2 regions of the Streptomyces sp. NPDC056527 genome follow, and region 1 is predicted to be linked to the other one. Evidence: riboswitches for the same ligand, from Rfam matches in the RefSeq annotation. Region 1 holds a riboswitch; the other holds the start of a gene.
The links. A riboswitch is a leader RNA that binds a small molecule or an ion and turns the genes downstream of it on or off. The one in region 1 is predicted to bind glycine.
Positions count from the first base shown of each region.

Region 2: it holds a riboswitch for glycine, as region 1 does, so the genes downstream of both, gcvT (glycine cleavage system aminomethyltransferase GcvT) here and gcvP (aminomethyl-transferring glycine dehydrogenase) in region 1, are expected to answer to the same signal.

Region 1 covers NZ_JBHTTQ010000130.1:9,455-13,660, reverse strand. Annotated here, with positions in the region: gene gcvP (aminomethyl-transferring glycine dehydrogenase) at 1-2,473, opposite strand, end outside; glycine riboswitch at 2,654-2,752, opposite strand; gene ACFQ7Q_RS34270 (PRC-barrel domain-containing protein) at 2,866-3,231, shown strand; gene ACFQ7Q_RS34265 (DNA polymerase IV) at 3,325-4,206, opposite strand, start outside.
Region 2 covers NZ_JBHTTQ010000020.1:22,006-26,211, forward strand. Annotated here, with positions in the region: gene glyA (serine hydroxymethyltransferase) at 1-86, opposite strand, end outside; gene gcvH (glycine cleavage system protein GcvH) at 107-487, opposite strand; gene gcvT (glycine cleavage system aminomethyltransferase GcvT) at 565-1,692, opposite strand; glycine riboswitch at 1,842-1,944, opposite strand; gene ACFQ7Q_RS13465 (AAA family ATPase) at 2,085-2,756, shown strand; gene ACFQ7Q_RS13470 (enhanced serine sensitivity protein SseB) at 2,993-3,733, shown strand; gene ACFQ7Q_RS13475 (enhanced serine sensitivity protein SseB C-terminal domain-containing protein) at 3,774-4,206, shown strand, end outside.

The sequences.
Region 1 (4,206 bases):
TGGAGAGCGGGCGCAGGTCGACGATGCACTCGTGGGCGACCAGGCCGGCCGGACCGGTGTAGAGCACCGGGTAGTGCGGCTCCAGGCGCTTGGCGATGTAGTTCGCCGCGAGGACGGCCACCTGCGTGGCGCGCTTGAGGCCCTCGCCACCCATCAGACGCACGTACGACCACGAGATCGGCAGGATGCCGGCCGAGCCCCACGGGGCGGCCGAGATCGGGCCGACGCCCGTCTCCGGGCCGGCGGAGGGCTGCAGCGGGTGGTTCGGCAGGTACGGCGCGAGGTGCGCGCGCACACCGACCGGGCCGACGCCCGGGCCGCCGCCGCCGTGAGGGATGCAGAAGGTCTTGTGCAGGTTCAGGTGCGAGACGTCGCCGCCGAACTTGCCCGGCTTGGCCAGGCCGACCAGCGCGTTGAGGTTGGCGCCGTCGACGTACACCTGGCCGCCGGCGTCGTGGACCTCGGCGCAGATGTCGGCGACGTGCTCCTCGAACACGCCGTGCGTGGACGGGTAGGTGATCATCAGCACGGAGAGCTCGTCGCGGTACTGCTCGATCTTGGCGCGCAGGTCCGCGACGTCGACCTCGCCGTCGTCGGCGGTCTTGACGACGACGACCTTCATGCCGGCCATGACCGCGGAGGCGGCGTTGGTGCCGTGCGCGGACGACGGGATGAGGCAGACGGTGCGCTGCTCGTCGCCATTGGCGCGGTGGTAGGCGCGGACGGCCAGCAGACCGGCCAGCTCGCCCTGCGAACCGGCGTTCGGCTGGATCGACACCTTGTCGTAGCCGGTGACCTCGGCGAGACGCTCCTCCAGCTCGGTGATGAGCGTGAGGTAGCCCTGCGCCTGCTCGACCGGGGCGAAGGGGTGGATCTGCCCGAACTCGGGCCAGGTCACCGGCTCCATCTCGGTGGTCGCGTTCAGCTTCATGGTGCAGGAGCCGAGCGGGATCATGCCGCGGTCGAGCGCGTAGTCGCGGTCGGCGAGCTTGCGCAGGTAGCGCAGCATCGACGTCTCGGAGCGGTGCGCGTGGAAGACCGGGTGGGTGAGGTAGGCGTCCGAGCGCAGCAGCCCGGCGGGCACCGCGTCCTCGGTGGCTGCGTCCAGGGCCTCGATGTCGGCGTCGACGCCGAAGGCGGCCCACACGGCGGCGAGCTGGGCGCGCCCGGTGGTCTCGTCGCAGGAGATCGACACGTGGTCGGCGTCGACGAGGTACAGGTTGACGCCCGTCTCGCGGGCGGCGGCGACGGCCTCGGCGGCCTTGCCGGGCACCCGGACGGTGAGGGTGTCGAAGAAGTCGCCGTGGACGACCTCGACACCGCCGGCCTTCAGGCCCGCGGCGAGGATCGCCGCGTACCGGTGGGTGCGCTGCGCGATGCCCTTGAGGCCGTCGGGGCCGTGGTAGACGGCGTACATGCCGGCCATGACGGCGAGCAGCACCTGCGCGGTACAGATGTTGCTGGTGGCCTTCTCACGGCGGATGTGCTGCTCGCGGGTCTGCAGGGCCAGGCGGTAGGCCCGGTTGCCGTCGGCGTCGACGGAGACGCCCACGAGGCGGCCCGGCAGGGAGCGGGCGTGCTTGTCCTGGACGGCCATGTAGCCGGCGTGCGGTCCACCGAAGCCCATCGGGACACCGAAGCGCTGGGTGGTACCGACGGCGATGTCGGCTCCGAGCGCACCGGGCGAGGTGAGCAGGGTCAGCGCGAGCAGGTCGGCGGCGACGGTGACGATCGCGCCGAGCTCGTGAGCGGCGTCGATCAGCGGCTTGATGTCGCGGACGGCACCGGAGGCGCCCGGGTACTGGACGAGCACACCGAAGACGCCGCGCTCGGCGATCTCGGCGGGAATGCCCTCGGACAGATCCGCGACGACGACCTCGACACCGGTCGGCTCGGCGCGGGTCTCGATGACGGCGATGGTCTGCGGCAGGGCGTCGGCGTCCACGAGGAAGACACCGTTCTTGACCTTGCCGACGCGGCGGGAGAGCGACATGGCCTCGGCGGCCGCGGTGCCCTCGTCGAGGAGGGAGGCGCCGGAGGTGGGCAGACCGGTGAGGTCGGCGACCATGGTCTGGAAGTTGAGCAGCGCCTCCAGACGGCCCTGCGAGATCTCCGGCTGGTAGGGCGTGTACGCCGTGTACCAGGCCGGGTTCTCCATGACGTTGCGGAGGATCACCGGCGGGGTGAAGGTGCCGTAGTAACCGAGGCCGATCATCGGTGCGAGGACCTGGTTGCGGTCGGCGAGCTCACGCAGCTCGGCGAGGACCTCGGCCTCGGTACGAGCGGAGGGCAGACCGAGCGCCTCGGCGTTCTTGATCACGTCCGGCACGGCGGCGGCCGTGAGCTCGTCGAGGGAGCCGTAGCCGACCTGCGCGAGCATCTTGGCCCGTGCTTCGGCGTCGGGCCCGATGTGCCGCTGCTCGAACGGGATGCCCTGTTCGAGTTCGGAGAGCGGAATGCGGTTGGCGGTCATGTACGGAGGCCTCCTGGTCGTCACGACCTGCGAGGGGCACCAACGGCGCGGGTGCCCGGACGGCCTCCCCCTCTGTCATCTCAACCTGAGAGTTTCACCGGCACGCCGAAGGGGCTCGCCGGCTTTCACCGTCGGTGAGAGCGGATGCCGTCGGACGTCCGCCCTGCTTTCCAGAGTGACCTCGTCCGTGCGGTACAGGGGCCTGAGAGATTCCGGGGAGGATTTGCTCCTTCGGCGCCTCCGAAAGGTTTCTCCGGAGGACTCTCCCGCACAGGGTCGACAGCCACAGCCAGCCTACCAGCGAGGTTCCGGAAGCCATCGCTCAAGTGGCCGACATCCCAGATGTGCACTTTCGTAGTCTTTGTAGAGCAGTGCGACCCGTTGGAGGGACCGTGCAGACCGACATCGATCCGCGCAGCCTGATCGGCCGCAAGGCGTACGACCGCGATGGACACAAGATCGGCACCGTGGACGAGGTGTACCTGGACGACGCCACCGGCGTCCCCGAGTGGGCCGCGGTCCGCACAGGCCTCTTCAGCCGGGACGCGTTCGTCCCCCTGGAGCCGAGCGAGCTGGCCAAGGACGGCCTGCACATCCCGTACGACCGATCCCTGATCAAGGACGCCCCGGACTTCGGCGTGGGCCGCCACCTCTCCCCCGAACAGGAGCTCCAGCTCTACCGCCACTACAACATCTCGCTCCCCCCACCGCCCCCGGACCGGGACTTCGGCCGCCTGGCAGGCCAAGAGGAAAGCTGACGCCCCCACCACCGGCCGCGCGGCCCCTGACCGACCCCCGCCGCCCGAGGGGCCCCTGACCGACTCCGCGCCGCCCAAACCGAACGCCGAAGCTCAGGGGGAGGGTGGGAGCGATATGCCCGGGCGAAGGGCGGGCGTACCCCCCACCAGCGGCAGGGGCTCCCCCGCCTCCAGCTCCGGGTCGTCCACGAGAAAAGTCCGTACCCGCCCCGGCGCCGACCCGGGCTCCTCGAAGCGCACGGTGACCCGCCCCACCCCGCTCCCCTGCACCCACCCGGCGCCGTACACCGCGTGCCGTACGTCATGCCCGGGCGACCAGCGCCGCTCGACGGGAGCCTCCGGTTCCGGGGTCGCCTCCACGGGTGAAGCCTCCCCTGCTCCCTCCGCCGGCTCCGCCGCCTCCGCCGCCTGCGCGAACAGGTCCTCCTGCGTGTAGTCCGCGAGCCCGCTCACCCCCACACCGAGCAGCCGGACCCCGCCCGTCGTGTCGACCCCCTCGAGCAGCCGGCCCGCGGCCTCCCGCACCACCACCGTGTCGTCCGTCGGCCCTCGCAGCGTCTCGGAACGCGTCAGCGTCGAGAAGTCGAACCGCCGCACCTTGAGCACGATCGTCCGCCCCGAGTGTCCCGACGCCCGCAGCCTCCCCACGCATCGCTCGGCGAGCCGCTCCACCTCCGTCCGGATCCGCACCCGGTCATGGAGATCCACGTCGAAGGTGTCCTCCACCGACACCGACTTCGTGTCCCTCTCGGCCACCACGGGCCGATCGTCGTACCCCTGGGCCATGAGGTACAGAGACCCCCCGTGCGCCCGCCCAAGGAGCCGTACAAGCTCGTCCTCGCCCGCTTCCGCGAGATCCGACACCGTCGTCATCCCGGCCCGCCGCAGGTGCTCCCCGGTGGCCGGCCCGACGCCCGGCAGGATCCGCACCGACTTCGGCCCCAGCAGCTCCCGCTCGGTCCCCGGCTCGATCAG
Region 2 (4,206 bases), on a different contig from region 1:
GTGGACTGCTGGCGGTGGAGCTCGGCGTCGACGGCGGCGGCGACGTCCGGGTCCAGCTCGTGAAGAGGGGTGTTCAGCACAGACATGAATCGATCCCTAAGGGGTCTCAGTTCCCGGCGGAGAACTCGGCGTACGCATCGGCGGTGAGCAGATCGTCCGGCTCACCCGTGACGCGCACCTTGAACAGCCAGCCACCCTCGAACGGAGCGGTGTTCACCAGCGACGGGTCGTCCACCACGTCCTGGTTGGCCGCCACGACCTCACCGGTGACCGGGGAGTACAGGTCGCTGACGGACTTGGTCGACTCCAGCTCACCGCAGGTCTCGCCCGCGGTCACCGTGTCACCGACCTCCGGGAGCTGGGCGTAGACGACGTCACCGAGCGCGTTGGCCGCGAACTCCGTGATGCCGACCGTCGCGACGCCGTCCTCGGCGGCCGACAGCCACTCGTGCTCCTTGGTGTAGCGCAGCTGCTGGGGGTTGCTCATGACCTGATTCTCCTGGATCGAGGGAGTGCTGATGAACGTGAGTCTTGCGGGGTGAGACACGGAGCGAGACGGATGCGTCACTTCTGGCGCTTGTAGAACGGCAGTGCCACGACCTCGTACGCCTCGTGGGTGCCGCGGATGTCCACACCTACACCCTGCGTGCCGGGCTCGGCGTGAGCCGCGTCCACGTACGCCATGGCGATCGGCTTTCCGAGGGTGGGGGACGGGGCACCGGAGGTGACCTCGCCGACGACCTCGCCGTTCGCGACGACGGAGAAGCCCGCGCGCGGGACGCGGCGGCCCTCGGCGATCAGGCCGACGAGCTTGCGCGGCGGGTTGGAGGCGGCGCGCTCGGCGGCGGCCTCCAGCGCCTTGCGGCCGACGAAGTCGCCGTCGTTGGTCGTCTTCTCGAACTTCACGACCCGGCCGAGGCCCGCGTCGAAGGGGGTGAGGGAGGTGGTCAGCTCGTGTCCGTACAGCGGCATCCCCGCCTCCAGACGGAGCGTGTCACGGCAGGACAGGCCGCAGGGGATCAGGCCGACCGGCGTGCCCGCCTCGGTCAGCGCCTGCCAGACGACCTCGGCGTGCTCGGGCTTCAGGAACAGCTCGAAGCCGTCCTCGCCGGTGTAGCCGGTACGGGCGATCAGCGCGGGGACCCCGGCGACCGTGCCCGGGAGGCCGGCGTAGTACTTCAGGCCGTCCAGGTCGGCGTCGGTGATCGACTTCAGGATGCCGGGGGACTCCGGGCCCTGGACGGCGATCAGGGCGTACGCGTCACGGTCGTCCCGCACCTCGGCGTCGAAGCCGGCCGCGCGCTCGGTCAGCGCGTCGAGGACGATCTGCGCGTTGGAGGCGTTGGCGACGACCATGTACTCCGTCTCGCCGAGGCGGTACACGATCAGGTCGTCGAGGATGCCGCCGTCCTCCTGGCAGATCATCGTGTAGCGGGCACGGCCCACACCGACCGTGGAGATGTTGCCGACCAGCGCGAAGTCGAGGAGCTCGACGGCCTGCGGGCCGGTGACGGTGATCTCACCCATGTGGGAGAGGTCGAAGAGGCCCGCCTTGGTACGGACGGCGTTGTGCTCGTCGCGCTCGCTGGCGTAGCGCAGCGGCATGTCCCAGCCGGCGAAGTCGGTCATGGTCGCGCCCAGGGAGCGATGCAGCGCATCGAGGGCGGTCAGACGGGGGGCGGCAGTGCTCATGGGTGTGGCTCCCGGGTCCCAAGGCAGAAAAATCATGACGGACGAGGACGATCCTCCCCATCTGTCATGGAACCTGAGAGGTTCACCGAGGGCATCCTCGGCTTGCACCTTGGGTGGGGCGCGACTGTGCGCCCGCTTTTCAGATCTGCCTCATCCACGCGGTACGGGGCCTGAGAGATTCAAGGGAGGGTCTTGCTCCTTCGGCGCCCGGGGCCCACCGTGGTGGTTCCGGGACTCTCCCGCGCGGATTCGAGCGGCCGGTATGAGGTTGTGTGCGCTTGGCGCGCACATCATTGCACGAGGGGTCTGATCGGCAAATCGCTTGTGCCTCATTACCGCTTCTTTACACTTTATGGGCAAGGGTTCCCGGGAACCCGACTGGGGGAGAAGCGATGACGTTCCAGCACACCGGCGCCTACGCCACAGGGACGGGGATACCGTCCCCGCGCGCCCGGGCCAGGACCCGCAGGCGCGGCTCGGCCGTGCCGCTGCTGCGCGATCTGCGTGAGCGCGGCGGCCGCGGCCCCCGCGTGCTCTCGTTCGCCGCCGGCGACCTCGTCGTGGTCTCGGGGCTGCCCGGCAGCGGCAAGTCGACGCTCATGCGACGCGCGGCCGAGGGCCTGGGCATCGATTCGCAGGACGCCCGCGAGCGCTGGGAAGCACGACTGCCCCGCTTCCTGCCGTACGCCGTCTACCGCCCGCTGGCCCGTATCGCCCACTACGCCGGGCTGCGCCGGGCGCTGCGCTCCGGGCGGAGCGTGGTCGTCCACGACTGCGGCACCCAGTCCTGGGTGCGGAACTGGCTCGCCCGCGAGGCCCGCCGGCGGGGCGGCGCCCTGCACCTGGTCCTGCTCGACGTCACCCCGGCCGCTGCGCGGGAGGGGCAGCGCGATCGCGGCCGAGGCGTCTCCGGGTACGCCTTCGCCCGGCACCGCCGGGCCGTCGGCCGCCTGCTGAGCTCCGTGGAATCCGGCCGCCTGCCCCGGGGCTGCTCCTCGGCCACCCTCCTCGACAGGGACGCGGCGGGCGCCCTGCGCAGAATCACCTTCCGCGCCAAGCACTGACGCGTCCGCACCGCCGGAGCGCCGCCGACGGCGCCAGGTCCGGTCGCGTGACGTCGGCGCGCACCGGCCGGCCGTCCGCATCGGTTCGACCCCCCTCCCGGGATATCCGGACCGGGGTGCTCCGTACGCTTTTGGCCACGGCGGTGCCGGGGCGGCGTTAGGGTTCTGCCCCGAGGGCGCCACGACCAGGGCGTGCGAGACGCGACCAGGGCGCGCGAGAAGGGGAACCGAGAAGCGTGGACGTCACATGGCCGGGCAATGAGCTCGAAGAGGTGCTGGCCGCCTCGCTCGGCAACCCCGCGGCCGGAGGCCGGCTCGTCGAGGTGCTCGGGCGGAGCCCCGTCTGGGTGCCCCTCCCCAACGGCGGCACCCCCGAGAGCCGGGACCTCGATCTGCCCACGATGGAGATCGACGGACTGCCGTACGTCCCCGTCTTCAGCTCCGAGCAGCAGTTCCTGGCCTGTGTCGGTGCTCACATGTCGTTCACCGTCGCCCCCGCGCGCGACTTCGCCCGCGGTCTGCCCCCCCAGCTCGGCATCGCCGTGAACCCCGGCGGCACCGTCGGCGCCCCGCTGCCTCCGCCCGCCGTCGCCGAGCTCTGCCGGGTCGGCCGCACTCCGCTGGACGGCCCCGCGAGCGGCGGCCGCGTGCGGCTCTTCGAGCCCGACTGGCAGGACGACCCCGTCGACTTCCTCGCCGCCGCCTCCGCCGAGTTCGAGGCCACCGGCGTCGTCGTCAGCGCGCGCCGCGCCCTGGCGAGCGTCGAGGGCACCGAGCCGGCGCTCTTCGTCGGCGTCCAGCTCGCCACCTGGGACGGCGTCGACCGCAACGCCCCGCTCGACGCGCTCGGCCGCGCGCTGGGCCGGGTCGAGGTGGCCTGGCCGGTCAATCTCATCCTGCTGGACGTTGCGCAGGACCCTGTCGGCGACTGGATGCTGGAGCGGGTGCGCCCCTTCTATCAGCGGGCGTCCGCGTAATTAAGCTGGTTCGGTGGACGGAAGAGGGGCGGGACCCAGGGTGAGCGCGTCGAGCACCGCTGCGGCCGGACAGGTCGAGCACATGCTGCGCCAGGTGGCACCCGGACGCTACGACGCGTACGAGAAGCTGTTGCACGCCCTCGCCGAAGGCGATGTCTGGATGCTGCTCTGGCAGGGCACACCCGGCTCGCCGGACGCCCAGTACGGGAACATGGAGGTCGACGGCTTCGGGTACGCCCCGTGCGTCACCTCCGCGCAGGAGCTCGCCGCCTCCGGCTGGAACCGCGCCCACGAAGTGGTCACGGGACGGGACATCGCGCGCTCCCTCTACCCCGACCGCTGGGGCATCTGGCTCAACCCGCACGACCCGGGCGGCGGCGTCGGCATCCCCTGGGCCGATCTCCGGCGGATCGCCACCGGTCTCGACCGGATGCCCGCCGGACCGCTGCGGCTCTCCGAACCCGCCCTGGAGA